Regions from separate parts of the Paenibacillus sp. FSL R5-0470 genome, predicted to be linked through region 1. Evidence: riboswitches for the same ligand, from Rfam matches in the RefSeq annotation. Region 1 holds a riboswitch; each other region holds the start of a gene.
The links. Region 1 has a riboswitch for cyclic di-GMP ahead of MKY99_RS02470 (collagen-binding domain-containing protein). Riboswitches for the same ligand answer to the same signal wherever they lie in the genome.

Region 1 (10,924 bases):
ACCGAATACATGGGAGCTGAAATAACAATTCGCACCGTGAACGGAGCACATATCCCCGTGAATAAAATACTCCAGTTCCATCCCACTCCGCTGACCTAGCAGCTTAGCTGTCTGCAAATCCATTTCCCGCGAAGTAACTACACGACTTACACCCAGATCACGCAATGCGTAGATCATTTCCAGATTGTGAACATTCATCATGACCGAAGAGTGAATAGGAAGATTAAGCTCCATCTCGCGAATTAGCTCCAGCACTGCCATATCCTGAACAATCAAGGCATCGGGACGAGCACCATCAAGGAAACGCAAATATTCTTTAGCCTCTTCCACATCTTCTTCACTAAATAGGTTATTCACTGTGATATACACTTTTTTGTCTAGACGGTGAGCAATATCTAGTGCCTCTACGATTTCCTCATGAGACAGATTATATCCTTTACGCATCATTCTCATATTCAATACAGGTCCACCAAAATAAACTGCATCACATCGTGCCTGGATCACTTCCTTGAAAATCTCAAACGTTCCTGCGGGTGCTAATAATTCAATCTCTCTACCATTAAAATAACGTGCCATTCAAGTTCCCTCCCAAGTTGATACTCTCCATACAAGTTGTACTTTACACCAAAGCTACTGCAATCCCCATTACAATAAACATAGTAATAAAAATAGTATCGAATATGCCCCACCTTAGGCGGTGATACTGGCTACGCGGAGCATCCATACGAAAGCCACGAGCTTCCATGGAATATACCAGATCCTGCGCACGCCTAAACGCACTAGCGATAATCGGAACCAGCAAGGACACTAACATTCGTCCCTTTTCCTTTAAAGGTAGCTCCTTCAGATCAGCACCCCGTGAGGCCTGCGCTTTCATGATAATCTGCGACTCATCTAGAATCGTAGGTATGAAACGAAGGGAAATGCTGATCATCAGTGTGATACGGTCGGGCTTCAAGCCAAACTTTTTGAATGGAGCCAAAATCCCCTCCAGCCCTTGATTCAGCTTACCCGGCGTTGTGGTGAATGTAAGTAACGCCGTGAAAGTGATCAGAAAGAACATGCGGATGACCGAAAATGCGCCTAATCTTAGCCCTCCCTCATAAATGGACCACGAACCAAGCGTCAGCACCGCCTCACCCGTCTTCACAGACAGCAGCTGTACGATAAAGATAAATAGCATTAAATACCGTAAAGGCTTAGCTGCTTTCAGGAAGTATTTAAGCGGAATCCGAGTGGAAGCCATAACCGCTATTGAGAAAATAGCCAGCAGCGCCATAGCCATCCACGAACGGGAGAGCAGGATAACAGCTACGTATAATAGCATTCCGGTGATTTTGGCACGAGCATCTAGCTGATGCACCCATGAACCGGTCTCAATACTGCGCCCGATGATTAGCTTCTCATTCATGGTCATCCCTCTTTCCTTCGTGCTGCTCGCTAGAGTTGCCTGATCCAGATGGCAGCGAAGCGATTAGCTCTGCTAAGCTCTCTGCCGTTAAGCGAGGAGCTTCATCCGTAAGACCAAAGCGATCAGCTACTGCACGCCAGTAACGAAGGGACTGCGGAACCGTCAAGCCACACTGTTCCAGAATCGAAGGGTCATCAGCCAGTGCCTTTACGCTGCCTTGAAATGCCGTACTGCCCTCTTTAAGGACAAGCCAGTTGTCCGCGTAAGGCAATAACTCATCCATCCGATGCGTGACGACGATGATCGTTCTCCCCTGCTCACGGCATAAACGCTCCAGCAAGTGGATTAGTTCTGCACGGCTGATGGGATCAAGCGTAGCCGTCGGTTCATCCAGAACGATGACTTCAGGGTCCATAGCTAGTACGGAGGCGATAGCTGCCTTACGCATTTGCCCACCGCTCAATTTAAAAGGATTCCGCTCTAGCAGCGCCAGATCCAGCCCCATATCCAACATGGCCTGTCTTGCGCGTGCCTTTGCCTCTTCGAGGCTCATGCCAAAGTTAAGAGGACCGAAGATAAGATCCTTTTCGACCGTATCTTCAAACATTTGCTGCTCTGGAAATTGAAATACCAATCCGACTCTACGGCGCAGCGGCATCAGCTTAGGTGATTTCTCCCCCGCCTGGATGGTTACATCAAGTACTTTTACCGTCCCCTCCGTTGGTTTCAGTATCCCGTTAAACAACTGCAGCAGTGTCGATTTACCAGAGCCTGTCGCTCCAGCAATACCAACCATAGAGCCTGTTGGAACACTGAGGTTAATGTCGCGGAGCGCCGTCAGCTTCCATAGGCTTCGGTCAGCATAGGAATAACTTACTTGCTGTAATTCTATGGCCATAACGTGTCTATAAGCTCCTTTTCACTGGCGGGAACATCCACATGGATGCCCTGATTCTGCAGCTCACGTGTAAGACGCCAAGGATACGGCTCACACAGATGGCATTTTTGCAGAAGCTCCTCGTCCCGGAACAGCTCCGCCGGTGTAACATCAGCAGCTAAACCACCTCCATGCAGCGCAAGCACCCGATCCGATGCCAAAATCTCATCTGCATCATGCGTAATCATAAGGATCGTATACTTTCCTTCCGCTCGCATATCTTGCAAAATACCAAGAAGATCATTTCTGCTTCCTTCATCCAACATAGAAGAGGCCTCGTCAAAAATGACGATGCCTGGTTCCATAGCAAGAATGGAGGCGATAGCGACACGCTGCTTTTGGCCTCCAGACAGCTCACCTGGGTGTTTGGACAGCAGATGATTTATTCCCAGCCTCGTCGTATAAGAGTGTAGCCGCTCAGCCATCTCTGCGTACGACAAACAAAGCCCTTCCAGGCCGAATAAGATATCTTCCTCTACAGTGGCTCCAATAAACTGATTATCTGGATTTTGGAACACCATACCGATGCATTGCCGAATGCTTCCGATCGTTTCCTCACTCAGTTGCATACCACTAACCACAATCTCGCCAGCACTCTTAGGCAGCAAAGCATTTAGTAGCTTAACTAGCGTAGACTTCCCGCAGCCATTGGGACCAACCAAGCTAACCCATTGTCCCTGAGAAATAGATAACGTTATATTTTGAAGAATCGGATGCTCAGGATCATAACCAAACGATACCCCATCCAGAGAGATGATAGCTTGTCCTTCTCCCTCTAATTCTTGACCTTCATATGATTCATTCATGTTAGTCATCCTTCCGCTGATGTGACTAATCAGTCCAAAAACTCTTCAAACAACGATATTTTTGACAATGAAGCCACCAAATAACGGACTGCATAGCCCACGGCAATTCCTGTTACTACTCCAGTGATTAGCAGCATGGGAAGATAATAAAAAATACTAAGGGATGAGAATACCATAGAAGCTGCCAGCAGCTGACCGATATTATGTGCAATCCCACCAGCTATACTAATGCCGATCAAGCTTATACTCTTGCCTTTGCCACTAATCAGCATTAACACGAACATTACAACAAAGCTAAACAGCGAACCAAATAAACTGAATAGTAAGCTTGAAAAAGTACCTAGCAAAAATGCAGTAAGCAACGTTTTGAGGATGACAAGCAGGAATGCGTCCCGTCCACGTAAAAAGTAAATACAAGTCAAAATCATAATGTTAGCTAATCCTAGTTTAGCACCCGGCACCAGTCCCATTCCTGACAACGGAATCTGCGCTTCTATTAGACTAAGCACTACTGCCACTGCGGCGAAAATCGCAATAATTACCGTTCTTTTTAAAGCTGTTGCAGATTCACTACTGGACATAGGCATCTATATCATCCTCCCCCGACGCACTTGTGATTTCCACTAATACTCTATGCGGTAGACAGACAATCGTCTGTTTGGGCAGGGTAATAAAACCAAAACCTAGGCATACTTGATCTGGGCAGTCGGCATCGTACATTTCAATCCCGTAATCATGCACCTTCAAGAGGTTATAGCCACGTTCGGTACGAACCTCAATGGTTTGTTCTTCTTTTGTAAGCTTTACCGTTTTAAATAACTCGCCGTCCACCGTTACATTGGCTACGAGATTTTTACCGGCCCCACCTTTATCATCATTGTCCGAAAACCATCTCGGTGCGAGAAAAGCGAGCGCAGCAATCAACACGATGGAAATCAACCACACATCTGCGCGTTTCATAAAAATCTCCCTTATTTTTTAATTAAAATCCAGACTTATTAATTATAACGGTCTACCCTCAATCCTTCAATCAATGTTGGGGTTTAATGTAAGTTTTAGAGACCAGTTCACAAAATAGGCACGCAAAATAACCCCCACAGCCCCATTTACTCTGGCTTTCTAGCTTTTCCGAATTAATCCACAAATAATCCAGCATACGATATATTCAAATCAAACGCTCTCTCTTGCTCTGCTTGTTCCCCTTCTATATCAAACAACCCTTATCTTGGAATTCATTATTATATTTGCCTTTTAAACAATAGTGTGTTATATTTATATCGTATTTGTTTTTCGATATATTGAATATCCCCATCAAGAAGATGTCAGGCCGACTATTTTACACTTCGGCAATTTGGACACAGAGGCTTCATGTTTTCTTGCAGAAACTTTCCTTTTTATGAGACTAAATTCGAAATATAGCATTCCGATTCACACTGGCGCGGTCAATGGAGCCGCAAGGGCAAAAGAGAGGTAGGGCTTTTGTCGTATTGGAAGGATTATTCTCGCCACACGGCTGCTGGAAATAACAAGGAATTAAGACACCCGTTACTCACGAACGGCGGGGGATGAATATAACGAAAAAGCATGGCTGTACGAACCTTACATAAGGACACATGCCATGTGTGGAAAAATATAGGCGCCCGATAACCGCTACCTAGCGGATATCGGGCGCTGTCTACGTTCAGGGCATCTAATTTACATACTGATTCACAAAAGCTGTTACTACGTTTATATACCCCGTCTTATCCATGTCATAAGCTAACCCATGCCCTGCTTGCGGCACTACGAACTTCTCTTTGGGACTCTGACATGCCTCATACAATTCATTCATCATACTATACGGTACAAAGTTATCTGCATCCCCATGAATAAATAGAATCGGCACCTTCGCCTTCCGCACCTGTTTCAAGGCAGATGCTTCACTAAAACCATACCCTGCTTTCAAACGAGTAATTAGACTCGCACTTTGAATAAAAGGGAAACTTGGCAAGCGATACATACGCCGTAGTTGGTAGGCTAATTGTGCTTTAACTGAGCTGTAAGCACAGTCCGAGACAATAGCTTTGACCTGCGGCGGGAGATTTTCACCTGAGGTCATTAGCACTGTAGCACCACCCATAGAGACCCCATGAAGCACAACTTGAGCACTGGGCCCAGTCTTTTCTATTATATATTCAATCCACTGCAAATAATCCTTGCGCTCATGCCATCCAAAACCAATATAATTCCCAGCGCTTTCCCCATGTCCCCTGGCATCGGGAATCAGGATATTAAAGCCCATTCTCTCGTAATAGATTTTGGCGTACGCCCCCATATCCTTCCCTTTTCCAGAATAACCATGAGCTAGAATCGCCGTACGACCTTCAGCACGATCCGAAAGGAGCAAGTACCCTCTTAGTTGTAGCCCGTCCTCAGATGTAATCTCCACATTCTCAAAGCTCTGACTGGAGATCCAATCCTTCCCCTCACCCCAAGAAGCCCCGGCAACCGGGGGATCAACCTTCAAATCACGATTATTACTCAGGAATTCCTTCGGTGCTCGTTTAATAGCAATTCCATAAAAGAAAAAGCCCGCATAGATCAGAGCTCCTATGACGATGACAGCGCTAATGAAGAACCATACCAATTCATCTTCCCCGTCCTTTCCTCATATCCGTTGTAAATCAGTATAACATCTACTTAGAATGCGCCAAAATATAACAATCATAACAAAAGAAAACCGCCCTCGGAATATGTCCCGAAAGCGGCTTTACTATTCTTCACGGCATAACTTGTATTCAAGCTACAATCACCGTTTATTATTTCTTGCTCGAGAATCTATTTCTCATTAGCAATCCAATAAGTGCAAAACCTAGACCAGTTACATAATAAGGGACTGAACTTGATTCTCCCGTTTTTGGAAGTTCATCCACAGGTGGATTACCTAGCGGGATTGTATCATCCACTACAGCAATATCCTCTGGTGACGGCGTTGGTGTTACTGTCAATACTGGTCCTAATGGAATCTCCTCCTCATCAACAAGTACCTCTGTATTGCTCGACGGTGTTGGTGTTGGTACTGGTGCTGGAGTCGACGAAGCTACAGGACCCAGCGGCACAGGATCATCATTAACAACGATAGTACCAATTACAAATGATGGTGTTGGTGTCGGGAACACAGGAGGCTCCGGCGTTGGCGTCGGTGTTGGCGTTACTTCTGACGACGGCGTCGGTGTTGGCGTTACTTCTGACGACGGTATCGGTGTTGGTGTTACTTCCGACGACGATGTCGGTGTTGGCGTCACTTCCGACGACGGTGTCGGTGTTGGCGTCACTTCCGACGACGGTGTCGGTGTTGGCGTTACTTCCGGCGACGGTGTCGGCGTTGGTGTCACGGTCGGCGTTGGTGTTGGCGTCACGGTCGGCGTTGGTGTTGGTGTCACGGTCGGCGTTGGTGTTGGCGTCACGGTCGGCGTTGGTGTTGGCGTCACGGTCGGCGTTGGTGTTGGTGTCACGATCGGCGTTGGTGTTGGCGTCACGGTCGGCGTTGGTGTTGGCGTCACGGTCGGCGTTGGTGTTGGCGTCACGGTCGGCGTTGGTGTTGGCGTCACGATCGGCGTTGGTGTTGGTTTTGGTGTGTGTGTTGGCTTTGGTGTGTGCGTTGGCTTCGGTGTCGGTGTTGGCTTTGGTGTGTGCGTTGGCTTCGGTGTCGGTGTTGGCTTTGGTGTGTGTGTCGGCTTCGGTGTCGGTGTTGGCTTTGGTGTGTGTGTTGGCTTCGGTGTCGGTGTCACGCACGGCGTAGGCGTCACGGTCGGCGTCGGTGTTGGTGTCACGGTCGGCGTCGGTGTTGGCGTCACGGTCGGCGTCGGTGTTGGCGTCACGGTCGGCGTTGGTGTTGGCGTCACGGTCGGCGTTGGCGTTGGCGTCACGGTCGGCGTTGGTGTTGGCGTCACGGTCGGCGTCGGTGTTGGTGTTACGGTTGGTGTCGGTGTTGGTGCCACGGTCGGCGTTGGTGTCGGAGGTGGTTCTTCCCCTCCATATGGATACCAATGCATCTGCACCCCACCAGCAAATCCCTTTGCAATCAGCGTCCCATGCAGTTCACCGGAATTATAAGTTACTTTTGCAAGCGGAGCTAGGATAGTTCCTTCTATTGTTAAACTTCCAATGTCAACAGTGCTAGCTTCATAAAAATTAAATAATACCTTGTTAGGGCTACCTCCCCAGATTTGAAAGCTTGGAATGTTAACTGAACTTCCGCTAACGTTAATGATAACTGTGGCGCTATTTGCAATATTAAACTGTAAGCCATTAGCACCAGCGAAATCGGCAGCACTAAGATTAAGAACGTTAAATGGTTCCGGAGCATCAATCGTTATTTTCCCATATTCCTTTTTGAAAGTTCCTATTGTAGCAAGCGAAGAGAATTCATTAGAACGTCCAATAAGAAATTGCTCTTCAGCATCAAAATCAATAGGAGTCCCTTTTCTCGCTGGTTCTTTAAGATCTACACCGTTGCTGGAAAAAACACCACCATAAACGGATGCTCCATGAACAGTCCCATTAGTAAAACTGATGTCATTACCAGCGATAAGAACATCTCCGCCTGGATTATCCTTGGATACGCCGTAATTCTGCAAAGTAATATTACCTTTGGCCGCAAGGCGCCCATGAACCTGATCATTAAATTGTTTGAAATCCCCAAAAATAAAAGTATTAAAATTCCCTGCAATACCTAACACAGGTGTAGGAGTATAGGGAAGCACCTCCCCAGCCGCATTTACCAAATGACCTCCAGAAAGACCACTACCTACTATCAAAATCCCCGCTAATATTAGTGCTAGCAGCGGTTTCATTCTTCTTTTCAAAAAGCACACCTCCTAAATCTATGATTTATATTTAATCAGAATAATTACCAGAAACTCTAAAAGACCTAACAACAAAAAAGACCGCCAAAAAAGAAGTGGAATTCCCTTCTCATGGCAGTCGGACGGTCATAGCGCATTTAAGACACTTTAGACTCCTGGACTTTGCGTCCCACCCTTTCAGGCGGTTTGCTATTATCATGATAATATATGTATTGACTTGCAGATTAGAACTAGCATTTTAAGCATCCTATTAAATAATAGTCTATGACTTTTAATACTTTTGAACTAATAATAGTTTAGCGCTCCATCCCCACAATTGTCAATCAATTCCTTTTGATATTCATACGCGTAAGCAAGCACAAAAAAAGCGCCTAAAGGCGCTTCACACAAAGGTTTTCCTTCAATTTTAAAGTAACTTTATATAGCCTAATATCGCTATCCATAATGGAATACTTAGAATCAAACCAAATACCATTCCACGGCGGAGACTTCCTTCCTCATTCATCCTAATTCTCCCTTTATATAAGTCTGAAGCATTATTTTTTATTATTACAATTTTAATATATTTTATTCTTTCTAATTTAGTTGTGAATTCAATCACATTGGACTAGCTGTTTAGAAATACCATTGATTATTTTTGGAATATCGGGGTAGAATACGAATATACGTTCCCATTAGAGGTGATGATATTCATGAATAGAGCTGAAAGCAGGGACAACATGCTGGTGAAATCTTATTTATTGCTTCCGATGATTTTATCAGCTTTCGAACGGGACTCCGCCATTCTATCTGCACATTTACGAACACCCACCCCCTATCTGGAGGTTCTTGAAACAGCCGCAGCAGTTGCTACAACAGATCTAAGAGATGTTCGTTCAGAGATGAGAAAACGGGGAATCAAGGTTTATGAGCAGAACAAACTTAACACGGGGATAGAAGCCAAATTTATATGTCGTGGATACCATGAACGAATGCTGCTGTTAAACGACATTGTCGCTGCCCAAGCTGCCATTCATATGCGCAGATATCTCGGTCTGGATATTTCATCTTTTAAGAGCTATGAAGAGCAATATCAGATTAAGTGAAGTAGCGAAGAAGTTGCCCCCCCCTCCCCCATTTAATTAGCGAACAAAAAAATAGGCCTTACCATGGGAGTTGGCAAGACCTGAGAGATTTATACCACAAAACACTGGGGGGTGTTTGGTGTCTTCAATATATACCTTGAACCTGAAAATAAGATGATGCTCACATGAAAATTACATTAAAAACTTCAATTCGTCGCTTAGGCTATCCGCTTGGTACTTTTGATTTCCAACCAAAGAGGCCCGCTTCGCCGACAGAGAAAATCGACCGATTGATAGTTAGCCACGAGTGCTTTGAACAAATTGTTTCAAAATGATATAGTGAATTCGTTCTCACAGGATGACTTGATAGCAGGTTGTAAAACATAATAAAGTCGGGACCTGAGTACAGAGCGACAACAGGCGTTTGCCTTTTCGTTGAATATTTTCTGAAGGAGGGTAATAGCCCATGAGTGATGAAATCTGTATACCGCCTGGCATTCAACAGAAGGACACTAGCTTTGGCTACACCTTGTCTATTATTAGTGGTAAATATAAAATGACTATTCTCTACTATCTCTCTGAAAACAAGATCGTGCGGTTCAATGAACTGCAACGGGGTATCGGTACAATACCTTTTAAGACATTAAGCGTTATGTTGAAAGAACTGGAAGCCGACTGTCTCGTCAGGCGCGAGGAATTCCCCCAGATTCCCCCTAAAGTTGAGTATTCCTTGACCGAGAAGGGCCAATCGCTTATTCCGGTGCTGGATATGATGTGCACTTGGGGAGAGAAAAACTTCGTTCCAGCCGCGCAAGAGATAACCATACCTTTTACGATTTAACGACAACTTATGACAAAAGCAGCATTTCCATTAATGAAAATGCTGCTTTTTGCTTCAAATCTAATTACATATTTTCGATAAATTCAACATAGCCTTGCGAACTGATATCCAATTTCTTTAAGTAATCCGTACTTCCTACCGTCTCAGATTCCGTGCCATAAATGGCATAGAAGGAACGATAATCAGCGTTGCAGTACAAAAAAGTCGTGTCAAAGGGAGATAAAATACGGTCAAGCCCGTAGCCGAGTTTACCTTCTTCACTAAAGTCTTTTGCACTTCCTCCGGCAGTTACAGCTAATGCGATTTTTCGATTTCTTAATTTATCACTCTTCGAACCATATGCCCATCCGTAAGTAAATACTTCGTCCAACCACTTTTTAAGCAGAGGTGGACTACTAAACCAGTAGACAGGGAATTGTAAGACGAGCTTATCATGCGCTTCAATCAGTTGTTGTTCCTTTTCCACGTTGATTTTTTCATCGGGATAGGCTTTGTACAGCTCGTGCACCGTATATTTGTCTGGATATTTACGGAGTTCTTCGATCCAGCGTTTATTAACGACGGATGTTTCGATGTTTGGGTGCGTGACGACAATAAGTGTTTTCAATGGTGTATCCTCCATGTTTGAATCAGATTTAGGACTTGAGTATACCTCCCACCATGCCATCGCGTAAGTATGCACTTTTAGTTCACGTACTTACCTAAAGGTAAGCACTGCAACCTGCCTGCACGTATGATTGATGTATAGTCTTCGGGGCGAATCTCGTCTTCGGTGTACACCAAATATCACACAAGAGAGACTGTGTCATTCCGCCATTTTACTTGAGTAAAGGTTAGACGGATGTAACGTTATGTGTATGAACTCTATATCACTGATAAAAAAATTTGCCTGAACGCAAAGAAATACCCCACCATTACTGGCAGGGTACGGTACTTCCGCATAATTTCAACATAATCCATTTGGGATACTCGACTACCACTTAAGGTTGACAGGGTGCGTCTTTGATTATGTATGAAA
Region 2 (10,924 bases), 2.6 Mb from region 1:
GCGCATGAAGGGAATTGCGTAATAATTTGTGATCATCTGTGCTCTCACACCGGCATTAAACATATTGTCCCAATGAGCTGTAGGTAGCTCCCAAAAAGGCTTCTGCTCGATAGCTAAATCATTGCCTCCCCACACGTTGTTAACTAAGATATCGAGCCGCCCCTGCTCTTCAGCGATCTGACGGATCACTGCTTCTGTTTCTTGATCCTTCGTATGGTCACATCGTATTACCGCACCAGAACCTCCACTTTCTTTTATTTCTCTAAGTACGCTATCTATGCTCCCCTTAATATGCTCTGTGACGGATACATCTGTGGTCCTCCCTGTAATATAGACAAAAGCACCTCTTCTTGCTAATTCTAAAGCGATCCCTCTCCCAGCACCTCTGCTGCTCCCGGTAACCAATGCGACTTTCCCTTTCAATATCATAGCCCTCAACCCTTTCCACATGAATTCGGATTTCAATATTCTGTGAACATTCCTTACGTTTTATAAGTATAGCCCGTATATATGACATCAACTGACATATATAATATAATCATAATTCAGAAATGATTAATGGTGATCGTCTAATCAATAATTCGAGGAGGTACAATAGCCTAATGAGAGCCGACCGTTTGTTATCAATATTACTTCTGTTGCAAAATCGTGGAAAAATGACTTCTAGAGAATTGGCCCAAACACTCGAGGTATCAGAACGAACTGTGTTTCGTGATATGGAAGCATTAAGTACTGCAGGAATACCCATTTTAGCTGAACGTGGTCGTGAAGGAGGCTGGATGCTAACTGAAGGGTACCGAACCTCCCTAACGGGAATGAAGCCACAAGAGATTGGTTCACTGCTTCTGTCCGCTGACGCATCTATAATGAAGGATCTGGGGATACAAGACGACTACTCTTCCGCTCTTCTCAAACTAGAGGCTGCATCCTCACATCGACTTAGTAACCCAGCAAATTACCTAAGCGAGCGTGTTCATATTGATGGCGCCAGTTGGCATCCTTCGGATGAGACTTATCCGTTCCTTTCTGTACTGCAGAGAGCACTCTGGGAGGACCGTAAAGTAAAAATCACTTATCTCCGGAGCAACGAGACAACGGTCCGTTTCATTGAACCTCTTGGGTTAGTTGCAAAACGCGGAGTATGGTATCTCGTAGCCAAAAGCAAAGAAGAACTACGGACCTTTCGTGTGTCCAGATTAGTTAACGTTGAGGAGACTCATGAGTGGTTTAAAAGACCTGATGACTTTGATTTAAAACAGTACTGGGAAGAGTCCACCACGGCCTTTAAAGCAGCACTGCCAAAGTATCAAGTAAAGCTAAGGGTTAGAACATCTGTCTTAAAAGAATTACAGCGAGAAAGATTTGTCTCTGTCCAATTGATAGAGCCAACAAGCAATGCAAAGTGGGTGAACGTAGATGCCGAATTTAATACGATCGAGTCGGCCTGCCGGATAATCCTTTCTTTTAGTCCCTCGGTTATTGTACTTTCACCGCAAGAACTTTTAGAGATGGTAAAGTCTGCTATCGCAAAAATTTCCGCTATTTATGAGGATTTTTGACACGAAATCTAAAGAACTACTCCGAAAAGAAGATTTATGTCAGTTCTTACTATAGACCAATCACCTTTAAATCCCATATAATAACACCAATACATAATATTAATAAGGAGGACATTATACCAATGAACTGGATGCATAAACTTCCGTTAAAACAAAGAATTGTTGCCGGATGTTACCTCGTTGCCGCACTATTTGCCATTCCTGTTTTAGTTACTTTTATGATCTTAGGCAACATTATTTTGGGTATTGTTCTAATCGTAGTTCTTGCTGCTCTAACTTTCCCCGTGGCCCGCTTTATCGAGAGAACGCTTACATCTTCTTTTGATGACATCGCGAATGTATCTCATAGTATTTCAAAAGGGGATTTTACTAGTAGAGCCGATGAGAACGGGTCTATGGGGGACGTAAGTCGTTCCTTTAATACTATGATTGACAAGCTCAAGAAGATTTTGACAGAAGCATCACAAATCACTCGTCAAGTTATGGATGCAAGCCGTGGAATCGAAGATAAGAATCAGAATTTGAAAATTGTCATGGCACAGGTAGCCTCTTCGTCTAACGAGCTAGCTCTTGGTGCAAATGAAATATCTACGGATATCGCTGAAATGACAGAATCCATTAAAGATATTGAGAATAAAGTATCCAATTATACGAACTCAACGAAAGAAATGAACAGACGTTCAATACATACATTAGAACTAGTTGAACAAGGACGGCAGTCCGTTGATACTCAAGCTGAAGGCATGCGCAAAAACATCCAGGCTACTCAAAAAGTAGCTGATACTATCGAAGCCCTGTCTCATAATGCTCGCGGAATTACGATGATTACAAAAACCATCACAGAGATCGCTGAGCAGACCAACCTCTTATCGCTGAATGCCTCCATCGAAGCAGCACGCGCCGGGGAGCATGGTCGAGGATTTGCTGTAGTCGCACAGGAGGTTCGTAAACTTGCCGAAGAATCAACGGCTTCAACGAAGGAAGTCTTTGGCTTAGTTCGGAGCATCGAAACTGATATCAAACAAGCGATTGACAATATCGCTATCAACGAAGAAGTCGTACAGGTACAGAATGAGATGATCACTCAATCTGCTCATATCTTTGCTCAAATTGTGCAAAGTGTGCAGTATATTACCGAGCAAATCTCTTCCTTCTCTGCTGAAAGTGATCTGATGTTGGAAAGTGCCTTGAAAATCTCAAGTGCAATAGAGAACATCTCTGCAATCACACAGCAAACCGCTGCCGGCACCGAGGAAGTATCCGCCGCTATGAATGAACAAATTAATGCCCTGCAGTCCGTCGCTGAAGAAACTGAGAAAATGACACAGGCTGTGTTTAATCTACAGAAGACTATCCATATTTTCAAGTTTTAAGTCACTTGCAAATCATATAAACAAGTCCAAAAACTCCTCTTAAGTTTTGACTTAGGGGGAGTTTTTTTATATCTATTATTTCATAGGTTGGACAAGACTTTCGTCAAAATTCGAGTTAATTTGCGAAAATATATTGACAAAGGTACTCTAGGAATATATTGTAAAGGAAAATTCTTCTTATAAATTTTAAAATTAATATTGGCAAAATCTTCGAAAGAGGATGACGCAAAACCATGGATCTACAGCCTCATTTTTAATCAGAGGCCATGACTGCCAGGTTGCAGAAAACCAAGACGACTGAACAATTGTTCAGTCTCTATGGCGATTTATGCCACCAACCTGTGCCCTAATTCAGAGCACAGGTTTTCTAATGTTTGATTTTAAAATAACAATCAACTTGTGAGGTGTATTTTTTGAAGACAGTCGCAGATTACATGTCGGAAGCACTACGGAACCTAGGTGTTACCCATTCCTTTGGTATTATTGGGAAATCCATTTGTCCTATTGTTCTTAAAATGGTAGATTACGGTATTGAATTTATTCCTGGGAGACATGAGTCCAGTTCCGGCTTCGAAGCAGCCGGGTATGCGCTTAAAACTGGAAAACTAGGTGTAGCTTTTGGTACTTCAGGTCCTGGTGGAACAAACCTATTAACTGCAGCAGCACATGCTAAGGCTAACAACCTACCTGTCCTATTTATTACTGGCCATCAATCTATTAAAGAGCTTGGAATTCCCCAATGTCAGGACTCTACTTCTTTTCTAGCTGATTTAGCTGATATGTTTAGACCTGCCACCTTATATAGCAAGCTTATTGAACGTGGAGATCACTTTAACACAATCTTTAATCATGCCATATCCATTGCTTTGAGCGGTAATCGTGGTCCAGTTCACCTTTGTATTCCCTTTGATGTACAAACGGAATTGCTAGAGGAATGTAATATTGTAATCCCTGAACGCGAATCACTGGTTAGCCATGCTAATATCGACCGTGTACTTGATGCTATAAATAACTCTAAGAATCCAATAATTATCGCGGGTAAAGGCGTTAACCGCTCAGGAGCACATAGTGAGCTAATTCAATTAGCGGAAACATTTAATATTCCTGTAGTTACATCTCCAGGTGGTAAAGGGGCTATAGCTTGGGATCATCCACTCTATCACGGTCCAATTGGAGTAGGCGGTTGTACCCATGGGGATGACTTGCTGAATCAAAGTGATCTATTTATCGTTCTCGGGTCACGTTTAAGTGATATGACTATTTGTAATCTTAAAAGGGAAAATCATCCTGCAACATTAATTCAGTTTGATAGCGATCCGACTTTTGTCGGAAAAATATTGTTCTCTAAAACGATTCCAGTGACTGGAGATCTACGCGACAATCTAGTTTACTATCTCAATAATATTGACACGAACAACATCACAAAACGCGAAGCACCGACAAATTCTGATTATACCGAAGAGCCTCCGATTTTACCAAACCTTTCACTTGCATCGGTCTTGAGTACGATGAGTGATTTGATTCCTTATAACAGCACAGTCTTTGTTGATGATGGAAGTCACGGTTTCCATGCTGCGAAATGGTACAAGGTTAAGAAACCGGGCAGTTTTGTTTTCGATGCTTACTTTGCTTGCATGGGTAATTCCATCGGGATGGCGATTGGTGCAAAGGTTGCTGCTCCAGAAGAAACGATCTTCTGCATTACAGGAGACGGCTGCTTTATGATGCTAGGCGCAGAGATTAACGCTGCTGTCTGCAAGGATATTCCTGTCATATTCATTGTTGTGAATAATAAACAGCTAGATATGGCTCTAAAAGGTATGGAAAAAACTACAGGACGTATTGACGGAACTATCTACGAAGTCCCTATGGATGCAGTGAAATTCGCAGAATCACTAGGCGCTAAGGGTTACAAATGTGAGACCGCGGAGGAGTTCGAAACAGCCATCAAGGACGCTGTTGCCATCAACCGTGTTGCCGTCATTGAATTGCTAACAGACCGTGATGAGGTCCCTCCGACTGCTCACCGTACTTTGAACCTAAATTAGGAGGTCACTTATGAAAGACAATGTAAACAGTGGTCTGAACCACTTCACGAATCTCTCAGGAGACTACGGAGCTAAAGCACTGGCTCCGATTAAAGAACATTTCCCCGATTTGGCTGAATTTATTATGGGGAATGCCTACGGCGATATTTTTCAACGCAACACAATCGAAGCTGACTGGAAGGAAATCGCAGTTATCTCTGCCCTGATTTCGATGGGTCAGTTTGATCAATTGGGTGTTCATTATGTCATGGCTCTTCGTGTGGGTGTTACTGTAGAACAACTCAAGGGTATTCTATTACACTTAGTACCCGCTATAGGGGCACCTAGAATCATCACCGCTTTTAATATTCTTCTCGAAACGATTGAAGAAATAAAGTAACTATTTTCAGTAAATTAAAATATCGGGAGAGATGTTAACGTGGGACAGTTTATTTTAAAGACAGACACTACTAAAAAAGTGATCAATATTGAGCTGGAAGGAACATTTTCTGAAGAAGATGGTCTGAAATCTATCCAAGCTTATCAACAAACTATTAATCCTATCACTCCAGCAGACTATGAATTACAAATCGACTGCAGAAAGCTAAACGTAACTGCACCTGATGTTGTACCTCTTTTGGAAGGTTGCTTCGTAATGTTTAAGAATGATGGATTTGTAAAAGTAAATCTAACCCTTGAGAATAACCCAATTCTTAAAATGCAGCTTGCTCGTCTGGGTCGTAAAGCAGGACTAGATAACATCGAGATCATTTCCACCGTTACAGCTTAATTCTTCTTATAACTAAAAAAACTATAGAGTTTTTCAGGAGGATTCATTCATATGACCGGAATTCGTATTCAAGACATTGATATCTATCATCCTAATAATAAAGTTGGTAACGACTTTTTTATTAAGCATTTTGACGAAAAGGGTATTGATATCCGAGGTCTACTGACCACTTTAGGTCGTGATACGCGCTATAGCATTAAGAATGAGGAAGAAAATTCTCTTACGATGGCTTTTGAGGCTGCCAGTAATGTGTTGGATAAAAATGGTCTCACTGGCGCTGATATCGATCTTATTGCCTATGCAAGTCAAACTCCTGAATATATCTTTCCTACTAACTCTTTAATGATTCACCGTTTAATTAACGGCGCATCCCATACAATTTGTATAGATAGCAACGCTAACTGTGCAGGTATGACTGCTTCCGTAGAACAGGTGAGCCGTCAAATGCAAGCCAATCCTAGAATTAAACGTGCTTTGGTCATCGGATCCGATTATGTAGCACCTCATGCAGATAAGAATGATCCTGTCTATTATGCTAACTTCGGTGATGCAGCTGCGGCAGTCCTTCTTGTGCGCGATGATAATGCGGTAGGCTTCATTGATTCTGTCTATCAAACAGACACATGCGTTTATGGCAACTCCATGTTCCCGGCTGAAGGCTTGGCTAATCTGGGTAGAAAAGGCGTCGCGGCTGGAGAATTCAATGTGAAATTCATTCCATTTGATGATTCCATTTGCGTAGATGCTGCTTCTGAATCGATTCGCACGCTTCTATCTGATAACAACATAGCGCCTGAATCTATTAAAGCGGCCTGTTTCTCACAGCTTTCACTGCCTAATATCGTTGGTGTTTGTGAAAAAGTGGGTATTGATCGTGAGGTTGCGGTTTACATAGGTGATGAATTCGGATACACCTCAACCAGTAGCCCGTTTATCGCTCTACACAAAGCTATTACTACAGGAAAGATCGAACGCGGAGATAAAGTTCTGTTCTGGACAGTGGGCGCTGGATGGCAAAACGTAGCATTTGTTATTGAATATTAAGCGTTACAACCTAAAAAGCGGCAGGCCAAGGAGTATCCTTAGCTTGCCGCTTTTTAGGTTGATCTGTTCTTTAGGACTCGCTGGCAAAGGATAACCCCTTTTCAGTGAGCGCACGCCGTAGTACATCAATCCCTTTTGGTCCCATCCCATGGAGCTGCAGAAGCTCTGACTCAGTGAGCATACTGATTTGGTGAATCTGTGTATACCCAGCACCATGAAGTGCTCTAAGTGCAGGCTTAGATAGTCCACTCGGTAGATCAGATTCTGTTCCATTAAACATAGACATATGCATCTCCCTGATCACTGATATCTTTCATGTTTTTCCCAGCCCATGGTACGCGCTACAGCGTCTTTCCAGGCGTTGTAACGTCTTTCACTCTCTTCTATACCCATTACAGGTGAAAAGACCCTCTCAGCTTTGTTAAAGCTTTCTAGCTGCTCTCTTGTCCAGACTCCTGAGGTTAATCCAGCCAGAAGTGCTGCTCCCAGCGCAGTCGTCTCCGCATATGTAGTTCGAGTAACTTCACTACCGAGGATATCAGACTGGAACTGCATCAGCAAATCATTACGAACCGCTCCACCATCTACACGAAGTCCGGTCAATGGCATGCCTGCATCTTTTTCCATCGCCCCAATTACATCTCTAGACTGAAATGCTAATGACTCTAACGTTGCTCTTACCAAATGCCCCGAGGTGGTTCCTCTAGTTAGACCGAAAACTGCTCCACGTGCATACATATCCCAATAAGGGGCACCTAGTCCAGTAAAAGCAGGTACGACGACAACCCCTTCACTGTCCTCTACTTCCCGTGCTTTGTCTTCCGAGCATGCCGGCTCCGTTATGAGTCCTAACCCCTCCTGAAGCCATTGTACAGCCGCTCCAGCTACAAACACACTGCCCTCGAGTGCATAATAGAGTTCATCCCCCATTCCCCAAGCTACAGTAGTCAACAACCCATGACTGGAGACTACAGCTTCTGTACCTGTATTCATCAGAATAAAGCATCCAGTTCCATATGTGTTTTTGGCACTGCCGGGTTCAAGACAAGTATGTCCAAACAAAGCAGCTTGTTGATCCCCCAATACAGAGTGAATAGGTATTTCTGTCCCGAACCACTGCGCGTCTGCTGCTCCAAATTCACTACCGGACATCCTCACTTCTGGCAGGATGGAGCGTGGTACACGAAGCTCCTTCATTAGCTCTTCGTCCCAGCAGCGCTCATGTAGATTATATAGCATCGTACGCGATGCATTAGTTACATCAGTAGCATGTACAGCCCCGCCAGTAAGCTTCCAGATTAGCCAGCTGTCTACTGTCCCAGCTAGTAGCTCGCCATTATTCGCCCGCTCTCGTGCGCCTTCTACATGATCAAGAATCCAGGAGAATTTTGTTGCAGAAAAATAAGCATCCACAACGAGTCCCGTCTTGCTAGCAATGAGTCCCTCTAACCCCTTACTCTTGATCTCTTCACACAGCTCTGCAGTACGTCTGTCCTGCCACACAATCGCAGGATAAATCGGCTTGCCTGTTGCTCTATCCCAGATCAGGGCCGTTTCCCTCTGATTTGTAATTCCAATGGAATATATTTCCTGAGGCGTTATCCCGCCCTGAGTAATCGCATCTCTTGCAGCTGCAAGCTGTGACGCCCAAATTTGCTCTGGGTCATGCTCCACCCAGCCAGGGTGTGGGAAAGATTGTTTAACCTCATATTGCCCTTGTGAGACGATTCTAGCGTCCTCATCGAACACTATGGCTCGTGAACTGGTAGTCCCTTGGTCTAAAGATAAAATCATTTGATGGCCTCCCAAGCATAAACAATGAGATATGTTCCACGATGAACAAGATTAATGTGTTTGTTTCAACAAAAAGCACCTCTGCTGTCAGAGGCGCTATCACACATTGTGTTTGGAATTACTGTTTTTCGACAGGAAGTCTCAGGGTAAAGGTTGTACTTTCGCCCAACTTACTGGAAGCTGAAATGGTTCCGTGATGCGACTCAACAATATTTTTAACAATCGCAAGCCCGAGTCCCGTTCCACCTGATTCTCCCCGTACACGTGCCTTATCGGCTTTGTAGAAACGATCAAATATATAAGGCAGATCTTCCTGCGGAATGCCGACGCCTTCATCCTGAATTTTAATTTCAAAATAGCGACGCCCTTCTAAGACACAAGTTCCTGTATGAACTGTGATCTTCTTGCCACCCTGCGTATGACGAAAAGCATTATCGAGCAAATTGGTTAAGACCTGCTCAAGCTTATCTTCATCCGCTGCCTTAAGAACAAGGACATCGCTCTCTTTATTTAGCTGCAGATGAATATCACGCTCTTTTGCACGTACGGAAAATTTGCGATACACTCGTTCCAGCAGTTCGTTCACATCTACTTCTGCCTTCAACATATCCGTATGTCCAGCTTCCATTCGCGCAAGGTCGAGCAGATCCTTTACAAGACGTCCCATACGGAGCGATTCATCATGAATGACTTGAATCAGTTCACTGCTTTCCTCTGGTGAAGAAGCCATGCCGTCAAGTAAAGCCTCACTATAACCTTGCATCATCGATAATGGCGTCCGAATCTCATGAGAGACGTTTGCCACGAAGTCACGGCGCATTTTTTCGAGTCGTACTTCTTCAGTCACATCACGCAGAACAGCAACCACTCCACGAATGCTACCCTCAGAATATAAAGGTGCCATATGGACGGACCACACGCCCTGCCGGACATGTACATTAGAACGCTCATCGCCGCCTTGCTTCAACGTGCTCAAAAATAAAGGACGCAGGGGAGGTGGAACATTAATCTCAGCCGTTTCCGTATGAGGTTCAATGTCACTCTCTTGTTCCCACTCTAAATCGCTCCAGCTCTCAAGTAGCGATTGACCGTGCGGATTGGTCAGAATAATCTGGCCTTCGATGTCAAAGGTGATTACAGCATCACTCATGCTGCGTAATACACTGGATAGATGACCCTTCTCATGGTGCAGACTGCGAATATTCTCTTCCAACTCCTCAGCCATATGGTTGAAGGAAGTCGCCAATTGGCCAATCTCGTCACTTGTGACCAGCGTCAGCCTTGTTCCGTATTCACCACGTCGAATGTTGTTTGCAGCCTCGATGACACGTTGCATCGGTTGAGTGATCTTGGTAAACAAGAACAACGCGAAGAATGTCGTCAAAGAAAATCCGATCATGCACGTATACATAAATAAACGTTTGATATCGCCGGAATTAGCAAAGTTGCTGTCGATATAGGGAAGTAGAAACAACCCGAGTGTAATAAGCACGACAGCGACCAGGCAGATGATCGTGACCCACAGCTTGCCGACAAGACTTCTCCAGAAGTTCACTTATTTAGGTACCTCAAGTTTGTAGCCTACACCCCATACAGTTGTAATCATCGCCGCGGATTCCGGTGATACCTTATTCAGTTTTTCACGAAGACGTTTAACATGGGTATCGACTGTACGCAAATCTCCGAAAAACTCATAATTCCAAACATCTTTAAGCAGTTCTTCACGAGAGAACACTTTATCCGGTGAAATCGCCAAATAATGCAGAAGTTCGTATTCTTTCGGTGTCAGACTCACTTCTTCACCGCCAGCAGTTACTCGGTGTGCGTCATGCTCAATTATAAGATGAGTGAATACAATGTTATTACTGGAGTTGCTCTCTTTGGACAAAAATGCTGTTGCTGAAGAACGGCGCATAATGGCCTTCACGCGATAAATCACTTCGCGAGGACTAAATGGCTTCACGACATAATCATCCGCGCCCATTTCAAAGCCCTGTACACGATTAATCTCTTCGCCTTTAGCTGTAAGCATTAAGACAGGTGTCGATTTGACCCCTCTGAGTCGGGTCAGCACTTCCATTCCATCAATGCCAGGCAGCATAACATCCAGCAAAATTAGACCGTAGTCATTTGCTGTTGCTTTGCGAAGAGCGATTTCGCCATCTTCAGCTTCGTCGATTTCATAACCTTCTTTTTCAAGATACATCTTTAGCAGGCGGCGAATGCGTTCCTCATCATCCACTACCAGAATTCTGTTTAAATGATCTGCCATTTCACAACAACCCCTTCATCAAATACAGTAGAACGTAACCTTAAATCCATTGTGCTGTGTTAGCA
Region 3 (10,924 bases), 550 kb from region 1:
ATTTGAAGTCGCCCCGCTTCCAGCAAGAGGCTTCAATGTAGAAGTATCCACGGCCCGAACATATACCAGCTTGTCGGCTAACACATCTTTATTTGCAACTTGGTAAGTTAATGGAGCTCCATGTGTAGCATAGGCAAGACTGAGCCTTCTCATGATGCTGACACGTGAATCCTCATTTTCTTTTGTATAATAAATCTCTGTGGTCGCCGGATCATGCTCTTCTAAATTAAACCCGTATTTGAATAGACTGAAATCCTTAAAAAAAGCAGCATGCTGCACAAACATATCCGCATAACCAATATGCGCACGCATGATCCGGTCGAATACAGCCGCTGTCCGCTCCGTTGCCCCGTATTGGTAGGCATCCACATGGCTGTCCGAGGTACCAAATTCAGTGGTCAGCATTTTTTTGCCGAGTCCATTGTCTGCGCCAGTGAAGGTCTTCAAATTCTCAGTAAAGCTTCCTCCATTACTAAAAATATAAGAGTCGCCGTAGGAGTGTCCATTGGTCAAATCCGTAACCTTCTCCAGCTCCATACGTTGCTCTGGATCACGTTCCCAGCCATCCGGATCTCCACATTCCTTCCCGGTTCCCTTCTGATTACCACAGGAATCTTCACTGTAGCTCGGCCAATACGCCCAGCCCGGAGCAACAGTTTGTAAATGGGGCGCGATTTGCTTACCTTTTTTATTCAACCAGTCCGCAATCGCCAAATTAACTGCCTTAGAACGATTGAATAACCCTGGCTCATTATCTACCTCATAATATTGAAAATAAGGGCTATATTGTTCAAAATAATCTGTCAGCTTTTTCTCCGCATCAGCAGGCAACGATCCATCTGCCTTAAGCTTAATATCACCAGTATGCAAATACAGAGCAACCGCCTGCATGTTGTAATCCTTCAATACCTTGTAATATTCCAGCATATCTGAGCAGGATCTCCCGACATCACTGGCACAGCTGGTACGCATCACATTGCCGCTATAAGCCATCCCTAGCCATTTGATAACATAAGGCAAGTGCGTAACCGCACCTTCATCAAAGTAAAACTGCTTATTATTCACTACTGTTCCGGTCAGTGTATAGCTGCCATGAATAGGCTCGGAAATTGGAGCGTTAAGAGATTCTAAACGGAGATTATCCCAAGTCCACCAGGAATATTCGTCTTCTTTGTCACTGCAATATAAACAGCGAACCGTTTGCAGCTTCAATTCGTTCGTTCCCAGCTTCAATTGCTCCTTGGGAATGTATAATTCATAGGATTTTTGAAAGCTATATTCACTTTCTGTACCCGATACGCCCGCAATTTGAATGATCCCTGACAATTGATGATTGGAAAACACACTCATTTGTGGCACGGATTTGTAAGCATCCAGAATTCCTACGCTAAATAAGACCCCATTCTCCGGAATCTTATTTAGCTGATAGGTGATCGTTAATTCCGGCTGGGTCTTTCCATTCAAGCCTGCAGGCAAGTTCTGAAGAGCCGATGATTTGAGCGCTGAAGAAGGAACATTAAATACCTTCTTACTGCCAGAAGTGCCACTCGTAGCGAACTCAGCTGCTGAGCCATCATGTTGTCCCAGATTCCAGATCACAGTACCATCCGGTATTTCTGCTGCAACATCACTTCCTGTAGCTAATCTTGGTATATTGGCACCTACCTTATAATCGTTCGTCTTATTCGTTCCGAAAACAGAGACAGACAACAGAAACAAGACGGTTAATGCGGTGAATTTCAGTAATAACAGTAATGGTTTGTTTGCAGTTATCCTATTTTTTCTATTAGATATTCTCCTCGTTATTCCCATCCATAGGTCCTCTCTTTCTTCCGGAATGTCTAACCCTATCATTTCATTAGATTAAGGAAGGAACAATGCCCCTTGTGGAATCACCTGCTGCTTCTGGCTGGAACTCTCCCACAGCAAGCGAAGATTAGCATCTCCTTCATTCTCATAATATTCAATTTGGATATCATAAAGTGTTCCGGCTGTGAGCGGGATACTTCCTTTATGAAGGGTTGCACTTTGATTTTTCCAATTATCGATGATCAGCTTTCCGTCAATCCAGACACGGACTCCATCATCAGAGGATGCCGAAATCGTATATTTTTCACTGAATTTGGGTTTGAGCTTCCCTTTCCAGCGAACAGAAAAATGATCTTCATCTATCTCCTGTGCAGGTGACCCGCCATGCCAATTAAAATCAATCTTACGATCATCGCGGATAAGTACCGCTTCTCCCTCTAAATCAGTATTGTTATAGTATTCTCCAGTTAAACCCGCTGGGGTTACCGGGATTACCGGTGCTATCGAAGGGCCTCCTGTTGTGAGAACGTAATCCTCTCTCGATACTATAAACGAGTCATTCATAAAGCTTTTAATTGACTGTAGCGTATTATTTTCTGTCAGTAATTTTCCCCAGGTCATCATATAGACCCATTTATTTTGTTTCTCGGTTAATACTTCCGGGTTCGGCAGCTGTCCGCTCTCCCCGATTCCGATAGGTTTACCTTCAGCAAGTGCGAGCAGATCCTCATAGTAGGACTGCTTATAATCGTTATTGTAGATATCCGCAGCCAGAACATCGAGTTTATCCGCACCCGGATAATATGCAGCATAAGGATCTGCCCATTCATTCGGCGCATTTGGATTCCACACCCACAGTAGATTATTCAGTTGATGTGTGTTTACAAAACGATCATAGACAATATTCCAAAGCGCTGAAAAATTGTCCTTTTTCCCCCACCAAAACCAACCGCCGTTCATTTCATGGTAAGGTCGCCATAAGACTGGAACTCCGGCATCACGCAGCTGTCCCAAATAGCCAGCGATCTCGTCTAGATCAGAGATTAGACTCTTATACTGAGCCGTCCCAGGCGTAACATAAGCATTAAACTTCTCTTGACTGAGACTTCTGTTTACATTGGACCATTCCGGAGAAGTCCCCGGCAAACTCTGATGGAATGTCATGGCTACAATGCCACCCTCTTGATGCCACTCCATTGCACTGTCTATAACAGCTTGTCGCTGTTCTGCGATCGTCCCTTCGGGTTGATTATTAATTGCCCCCAATTCATAACCATGTAGAACGGCATTTTGTCCCGATGTATTCTTCAGCTTATGAACCAGTTCATCTGGACTTTCTAGATAATCATGCTGGCCAGACAGGATTCCTTTGCCACGTAGATTCACCAAATTACTCAGCAGTTGCTTGGCTTCTTCAGAAGCTGATGGATTGCTTGGTATAGCCAGAGGAAGAGCGGAAGAAACACTCATAGCCTTCGGAAGACTCTTAACCTCTCCCAAAGGCAGCAAGGAAAAAATAATAAACACCGGTAATATAGTAAACAACAATCTGTTTTGCTTATAATATTTACGCAAATAAATCCTCCTTTCGGTAGCTGTACTGCCTCCACAGGTGCTAAACAAACATACCTGTTATCGGACAATCGTCTTCTGACCTAATGAGGACTATAGCTTAGTAGCTCTGCAATAACGCAGAGCCACTAAGGATCGACCTTTAATTTTCATCAATCAGGAGACATCCGGAAGATAAAGTGCACTTGCTGGAACTGTCTCTTTAGCTTGACTAGCACTTTCCCACATCAAGCGGACTCTCGCATCGCCTTCATTTTCGTAATACTCCACCTTGATATCATATAGCTGGCCAGCCTTCAGCGTTATATTACCCTTACGCTCAGTACCACTTTGCTTAGTCCAACTATCAATCACGGATTGCCCATTCACCCACACACGGATGCCATCATCTGAGGTAGTGTAAAATGTATATTGCTCATCATATAATGGCTTAATTTTACCGCTCCAACGTATGGAGAAACGATCAATCCCAAGGGCGGCATCCGGCGATCCTTGCCGCCAATTGAAATCGATAATTGCATCAGTTCTAGTAAGAGCTGCTGTTCCCGATAGCTGTATGTTGTTGTAATATTCTCCTGCAAGCCCCTTCGCAAGAGGAATGGCTGCCTCACCCTCTTCTTCGGGAGGTGCCGGCGCTGGTGCAGCGCTAGGTGTCGGTGCCAGACCAGTATTTAATTTATCTCTGGTCAGGGTATAGTTGCTATTCATAAATGTTTTAATTGTATCTGCACTGTTATTCTCGTAAAGCATTTTTCCCCAGCTCATCATATACGTCCATTTACTTTGTGATTGCTGAAGCTTCTCCAGATTAGGCATTTCACCATTCTCCCCGATCGCAATCGGTTTGCCTGCGGCTAGACTCAACAAGCTGTCATAGTATTTTTGCTGGTAATCATTTTCGTATATATCTGCTGCCAGAATATCTACTTTATCAGCACCTGGATAAGTTAGCGCATAAGGATCTGACCAAACATTGGGAGCATTCGGACTCCATACCCATAACAAATTATTTAATTTATGAACGTTAACAAAACGGTCATACATAATATTCCAAAGTTTAGAAAAGTTATTTTTCTTCCCCCACCAGAACCAGTTCCCGTTCATTTCATGATAGGGTCTCCAAAGCACCGGAACATTGGCATCGCGCAAGCTTTTTAGGGAGACTGCCACCTTATCAAGTTCAGCGATCAGATTGTTATATTGCTTGGTACCCGGTGTAACGTAACTATCGAACTCATTCTGACTAAGTGTTTTTTTTACATTATCCCAGTCATAAGAGGTGCCCGGCAGGTTAGCATGAAAAGTCATAGCTACGATCCCGCCCGCTTTATTCCAGTTGATGGCGCTGTTCACCACATTTTGACGCTGCCAGGCCATCGTTCCTTCTGACTGACCGCTGATCGCGCCCAGTTCATAACCGTGAAGAGCGGCATATTGTCCGCTGGTTCCCTTCAGCATATTGTTAATTTCATCTGGACTTTCTAAATAGTCATGTTGACCAGCAATAATACCTTTTCCTGAGATCGAGTAAAAATAGTTAAGCAGCTTTACGGCTTCAAGTGAGGCTCCTGGGGTAACTGGCGTTCCAGAATTTGAAGCAGCTATGACAACAGACGGCGAAATTCCAACAGTAAGCGGAAGTGCAGTCAGAAACAAGACGAGTGACAGAAATGCGCCAAATAATCGATACGTACGGTAAGCTTTCAAAATAATCTCCCTTTCGGTAGCCAGGCTGCCACTCTTTCGAAGGCCCTATAGCTTTGCGTCCCTACCTTTCGATAGGTTTGCCTTTTCAATTTAAGAGAAATAATCTCTCTTACCGTAAGTATCGACGACAATTAATGATATATTTAGTGTTTTTATGACTTTTTTTGATAATTGAGTCAATTTACCTGTTTCAAGAAATTATGGATTGGTTAAATAGATAGGTTAGACCTATGAAATGAATTGTTGTAGTTCTATATCATTCCAGTCTAAAGTAATACGAATGTTATCTTCTTCTACTAATTCAGAACCCGTCTGTACCTCTATAAACTCGACATCCGTCAAAGCAAGGATCGCGTGCTTCGTTCCTTCCGGTATACGTACTACGTCCCCAGCCTTCACATTATGTTTTTTCTCATTCAGCACAATACTTGCTTCGCCGCTGACGATTGTCCAAATTTCACTACGCTTGCGATGTAATTGATAGCTGATATTATTCCCCTCGGATATAAAAATCCGTTTGGTCAGCACTTCATTGCCTTCATCATATTTCACATAATCAATAACTTTGTAATGGCCCCAGCGGCGTTCCTCGTACATCGGTCTTTGTTCAAAGGTCTTCAGCACTTCTTTAATCCGTGGGCTCTCAGCTTTATGGGTAACTAGAATCCCATCCGGGCTAGCCGCAATGATCAGATCCTTCGCACCAATTACCGTAATCGGAATATCCAGCTCATTAATCAAGCAAGTCCCCTCAGAATCCACCGTTACAAAACCTTTTCCTACATGCTTGCTGCTCATTTCCTCTGTCAGCGTATTCCACGTTCCAAGGTCCTTCCAGAATCCATCATACGGCTGCACCACAATATGTTCTTCTTTCTCCACCACTTCATAATCAAAGCTGATGGAAGACAATAGCTTATACTGCTTCTGCAATTCTTCATATCCTAAAGGCAACCCTTTACGCTGCAAAATATCTAACAAGTACCCTAAGCGGAAGGCAAACACTCCACAATTCCACAATGCATTTTGCTCGATGAGCTGTTCTGCTTGTATACGGTCTGGTTTCTCTTGAAAGTGACTCACCTTCATAAAACCATTTCCCCCCGCCTCTTCGGTGGTAGGAATAATATATCCGTATTTCTCTGAGGCATGTTCAGGAACAACACCCATTAGTGCCAGATTTGCTCCACTTTCCAGCATGGTCCCCTCAAGCATAGCTATGGTATCGAAAAAGGATGCTTCTACATAAGGGTCAACAGGCAATATTGCTACCGTTTCCGCTGGAGAAACACCTGCCACTGAATAAAGATAGGTAGCTGTTAAGGCGATAGCCGGAAAAGTATCCCGACGCTCCGGTTCAACGATAATCGGCACATGACTTCCCAGTTGGCTTTGTATCATTTCTACTTGGCCGCGGCCGGTGGCCAGATAAGATGATTCTGCCATCCCTGCTTCCTCCAGCTGTCTCCAGACACGTTGTACCATGGATTCTGGTTCACCTTGAGGGCTTTCAAGTACCTTTAGAAATTGCTTTGAACGTGAGTCGTTGGACAACGGCCATAACCGTTTACCTGAACCGCCTGATAGAAGTACCATTTTCATAGAATGAACCCTCCTTGAATTATGGAAATCGAGCATATTTGAATTGTAATCAAAACGTCAGCTTCCGCTTAGCCTTATTTCGAGCGGATGCACTAAAAAAATTTGTTAGGTAGAAACCACTCCAAGGGATTTTGGACTTCCGATCGCTGTTATCCTCAGATTTCCTGATTGAACCGCTTCTCGCGGTAGAAATCCGAGGATAAAGGCGAACACTCCGTTTCTACAGTTCCAAATTCCCTTTCCGTTCTTAACCTAACCAACTTCTTCTTAATACTTGATCCGTGCGTACCGGGCTGTACCAGCCGGAAGCAAGCACGTTTTTCTAAAGATTCGCTTCTGCTCCGGGGGAGGCAGCAGCTAACGCAAGTGCAACTACAAGCGCAAGACTATCTGCTACTGCGGTATATAATCAGAGTACCTAACTTTATAAATTGCTTAGAACCTTAAAATAAGGGAACGAAGTGGCGGAGGGGAATTTTGGAACTGTAAGAGCGATAGCGTCCGCCTTTGTCTGCGGATTTCTACCGCTATCAGCGGTTAAAATCAGGAAATCTGCAGACAACAGCGGCTGGAAGTCCAAACATTCTCTGGAGTCACGGCTCATCCCTAAATAGAAAAAACACAAGTTCAATCAATATAACTTAGATTAAACCGCTCCAGCCACACTAGCAGAATAACCGCTCAATCCACCCATCTGCGGGCGGCCGACAGAATGATAAACGAGGCCGGTACCCTCGATTTGCTCCTTGGAATACACATTGCGTCCATCGATCAGCACCCCATTACGCATGCTTTTCGCCAGCTGATGCAGATCAATGTCCTTGAGTAGGCTCCAATCGGTAAGCAGGCATACGGCATCGCTGCCCTCAGCCGCTTCCTCTGGAAGATTGCACCAGCGAAGCTGCGGATGATCATATTGCTGCCTGAAATTTGTAGCTGCGATTGGATCATATAGTTTGACTGTTGCCCCCTCAGCCACCAGTGCCTCAACAATCTCTCTGGCGGGAGCTTCGCGGACATCATCAGTATTAGGCTTGAAAGCAAGCCCCCATATCCCAATCGTCGAACCGCGCAGGCTGCCAAGTGATTCATGCAGCTTGGAGATGATCATAAACCGTTGTCCCTTGTTCACTTCGACTACAGATTTCAATAATTTGAATTCGTAATCGACGTTGCCCGCAATTTGAATGAGCGCATTAGTGTCTTTCGGGAAACAGGAGCCTCCATAACCGATACCAGCCTGCAGGAAGGATGACCCGATTCTTTGGTCCATACCCATTCCTTGTGCTACCTCGGTTACATCAGCTCCCACTTTTTCACAAATATTGGCGATCTCGTTAATAAAGGAGATCTTCGTGGCCAAAAATGCATTTGAAGCATATTTGATCATTTCAGCACTGCGTATATCTGTTACAAATACATTTTCAGTGAAACCCTTATGAAGCTCGCGCATGGTTGGTTCCAGCTCTGGATTATCAAGACCAATGACAATTCTGTCGGGATGGAGGGTATCGCGAATCGCTGACCCTTCACGTAAAAACTCGGGAGCAGACACGATATCAAAAGAATGATGGGTAAACTTAGAGAGCATTTTGGAGATTTTCTCATTTGTCCCTACGGGAACTGTAGATTTAGTCATTATAATTTTGTGCCCGTCCATCGCTTTAGCGATTTCAGCAGCTGCACCCTCAATGTAAGTTAAGTCAGCTTCACCATTAGGCAGCGATGGCGTACCTACAGCAAGAATGATAATATCTGAATGCCGCACCGAATCCTGAAGATCTGCAGAAAAAGATAACCGTTCCTCACGAAGATTCAGTTCAATCAGTTCCTCGATTCCCGGCTCATAGATGGGCGATTCCATCTGTTTCAGCTTCTTAATCTTTTCCTCGTCCTTATCCACACAGATGACATGATGTCCGCCCAGTGCAAAGCACACGCCAGATACAAGACCCACATACCCAGTACCGATTACTGTCAGCTTCATACAATCATCCTCCTTTTAGAAAATTGACGTAGGCCTGCTCAACATACTGCTTGAACTTAACCATAAACGCCTGCTCATCGAATTTACGTGCATGCTCCATGATTTGATCGATATCCCAAGCGTAGGACTCTACCTCATTAATAGCCTTAAGCAGATCCTCCACTTCTTGATGCTGAAAGAACACACCATTTACATAAGGAATAATAGTATCCAGTGCCCCACCTGCTTGATAAGCAATTACCGGTCTTCCTGCAGCGTTCGCTTCCAGCGGTGTAATTCCAAAGTCCTCTTCTCCTGGAAAAATGAACGCTCTACACTGTGCCATCATTCCAGTCACTTGCTCATCTTCTAGCCGGCCCAGAAACGATACATTATCCTTAGCCATGCCTTCGAGACGCTTGCGATCTGGTCCATCCCCTACGATATAAAGCTTAAGTCCGTTACGGTTAAAAGCCTCTACGGCTAGATCAATCCGCTTGTAGGAAACAAGCCGGGAGACAATTAAATAATAGTCACCAATGGTTGAAGAGCTTGTAAACCGGGCTGTATTAATCGGTGGAAATATGACATCTGCATCCCGGTGATAATAGTTCTGAATCCTCGTCTTCACTACTGATGAATTGGCTACGAACTGATTCACATTTTTGGAAGTTCGCTGGTCCCACGTTTTGAGCTGCTGCATGTATACCTTAAGCATTTTTTTGAACAACCCGGAATTCGACTGACGTTCCATGTAGGTGTCATAATCCCATGCGAAACGCATAGGCGTATGGCAGTAACAAAGATGAAACGTATGTTTAGGAACTTGAATACTTTTCATAAAAGCACTGCTGGAACTCAGGACGATATCGAAACCGCGAAAGTCCAAATCACGGATGGCCATTGGATAAAGTGGCAGCACCCCTTTGAAATTGGTCTTTACCCCCGGAATCTTTTGCAGCCAGGAGGCACGGATATCCGCATCTTTGAGATTGTCAGTAAGGCGGCTTCCGTTAAAAACCGTTGTGTAGATTGGAGCCTCGGGATACATGTGATGAAAGACTTCCACCACTCTTTCCGCGCCGCCCATTTGGATTAAGTAATCGTGCGCTATCGCAATTTTCATGTGAATCATCCTCAAAGTTTTATGGAGCATCATCTTCAGAATTACCGCGTCATAGCATCTGTCAGGTGCCCGCCAACAAACCTTTATAGTAGTCAACGATGTCCTTGACCGTATTCTCGATAACAAAATGCTCTTTCACTCGTTTCATCCCATTGTCCGCCATCCGCCGTCTTTCCTCTGGGTGATCCAGCATCCATTTAATGGAATCTGCCAGTATCGCCGCGTCACCAGGCTCTATCAGTAGCCCTGTCTCACCTTGAACTACAATTTCTACCGGCCCGCCTTCATTGGAGGCGATCACCGGCAATCCCGCTGCCATTCCTTCAACGATCACTTGGCCAAAAGGCTCAGGAGTTACCGAAGTGTGAATCAGTAAATCAGCAGTATTCATAAGACCTTGAATATCATCCACATGCCCTAGCATGCTTACATTAGTAAGCTCGTCGTTTTTTATCTTTTGCAGCAATTCCTGCTTATAAGCCTCTTCTCCAAACAGAGCGTCTCCAGCCAGCCAGAATTTCACACGAGGTTCATTCTTAAAGCTTTTTGCGGCTTCCAGCACAATATGCTGACCCTTCCAATGCGCCAATCGACCAACTAGCAGTACGTTAAAATCCTTCTGGTCCCGCATACCGATCCCATTACCAATCGCTTTAGCGAAAGCGGAGTATACGACCAACGTTTTTTTCGAACGCGGCAGCTCTAAAGCATTCAGCGTAGAATGTGAATTTGCGATGACTCCATTGGGGAGCAGACGCGACAGCAAACGAATGCCTTTGGCAACGATTGGCTTTAAATAAGGAGCTCCAATATGATCCCGGATGTGCCAGATCAATGGAACGCCCGCTATTTTTGCAGCGATGGCTCCGTATAAAGCAGATTTTAGGGAATTGGTGTGCACGCAATCTACCTTCTCCGCTTTTAATAGCGGCGCAAGCTTGCGGCCATAAGCCAACAGCTTGAAGGCTGCAGCAGGTGCTCCCAAGTTGACAGCATTTCTCCCCCGACTTCTGATGCTCTCATCCAGCGGAATAATACGGACATCCATCCCTTTTTCACGTAGCCGTTCAGCCAGCGCACCATCCTCAGCCAGAATTACCAGTGGATCGATCTGTTCTCCAATATGGGTAAGGATGTTAAAC

Region 2: it holds a riboswitch for cyclic di-GMP, as region 1 does, so the genes downstream of both, MKY99_RS21210 (thiamine pyrophosphate-binding protein) here and MKY99_RS02470 (collagen-binding domain-containing protein) in region 1, are expected to answer to the same signal.
Region 3: it holds a riboswitch for cyclic di-GMP, as region 1 does, so the genes downstream of both, MKY99_RS04825 (glycosyl hydrolase) here and MKY99_RS02470 (collagen-binding domain-containing protein) in region 1, are expected to answer to the same signal.

Annotation. Positions count from the first base shown of each region.
Region 1 covers NZ_CP150238.1:555,444-566,367, reverse strand. The annotation lists gene MKY99_RS02505 (U32 family peptidase) at 1-576, opposite strand, end outside; gene MKY99_RS02500 (energy-coupling factor transporter transmembrane component T) at 620-1,411, opposite strand; gene MKY99_RS02495 (ATP-binding cassette domain-containing protein) at 1,404-2,309, opposite strand; gene MKY99_RS02490 (ATP-binding cassette domain-containing protein) at 2,300-3,154, opposite strand; gene MKY99_RS02485 (Gx transporter family protein) at 3,184-3,741, opposite strand; gene MKY99_RS02480 (NusG domain II-containing protein) at 3,725-4,114, opposite strand; gene MKY99_RS02475 (alpha/beta hydrolase) at 4,845-5,780, opposite strand; gene MKY99_RS02470 (collagen-binding domain-containing protein) at 5,953-8,001, opposite strand; cyclic di-GMP riboswitch class I at 8,112-8,202, opposite strand; gene MKY99_RS02465 (hypothetical protein) at 8,694-9,086, shown strand; gene MKY99_RS02460 (helix-turn-helix domain-containing protein) at 9,532-9,906, shown strand; gene MKY99_RS02455 (NAD(P)H-dependent oxidoreductase) at 9,971-10,513, opposite strand.
Region 2 covers NZ_CP150238.1:4,779,912-4,790,835, forward strand. The annotation lists gene MKY99_RS21195 (SDR family NAD(P)-dependent oxidoreductase) at 1-450, opposite strand, end outside; gene MKY99_RS21200 (YafY family protein) at 603-1,559, shown strand; gene MKY99_RS21205 (HAMP domain-containing methyl-accepting chemotaxis protein) at 1,682-2,932, shown strand; cyclic di-GMP riboswitch class I at 3,123-3,218, shown strand; gene MKY99_RS21210 (thiamine pyrophosphate-binding protein) at 3,337-4,980, shown strand; gene MKY99_RS21215 (carboxymuconolactone decarboxylase family protein) at 4,991-5,359, shown strand; gene MKY99_RS21220 (hypothetical protein) at 5,399-5,749, shown strand; gene MKY99_RS21225 (3-oxoacyl-[acyl-carrier-protein] synthase III C-terminal domain-containing protein) at 5,801-6,793, shown strand; gene MKY99_RS21230 (DNA-binding protein) at 6,864-7,079, opposite strand; gene glpK (glycerol kinase GlpK) at 7,094-8,587, opposite strand; gene MKY99_RS21240 (ATP-binding protein) at 8,706-10,142, opposite strand; gene MKY99_RS21245 (response regulator transcription factor) at 10,143-10,859, opposite strand.
Region 3 covers NZ_CP150238.1:1,103,241-1,114,164, reverse strand. The annotation lists gene MKY99_RS04835 (discoidin domain-containing protein) at 1-1,812, opposite strand, end outside; gene MKY99_RS04830 (glycosyl hydrolase) at 1,864-3,384, opposite strand; gene MKY99_RS04825 (glycosyl hydrolase) at 3,538-5,088, opposite strand; cyclic di-GMP riboswitch class I at 5,101-5,180, opposite strand; gene MKY99_RS04820 (sugar phosphate nucleotidyltransferase) at 5,317-6,690, opposite strand; gene MKY99_RS04815 (UDP-glucose/GDP-mannose dehydrogenase family protein) at 7,337-8,677, opposite strand; gene MKY99_RS04810 (glycosyltransferase) at 8,682-9,782, opposite strand; gene MKY99_RS04805 (glycosyltransferase family 4 protein) at 9,844-10,924, opposite strand, start outside.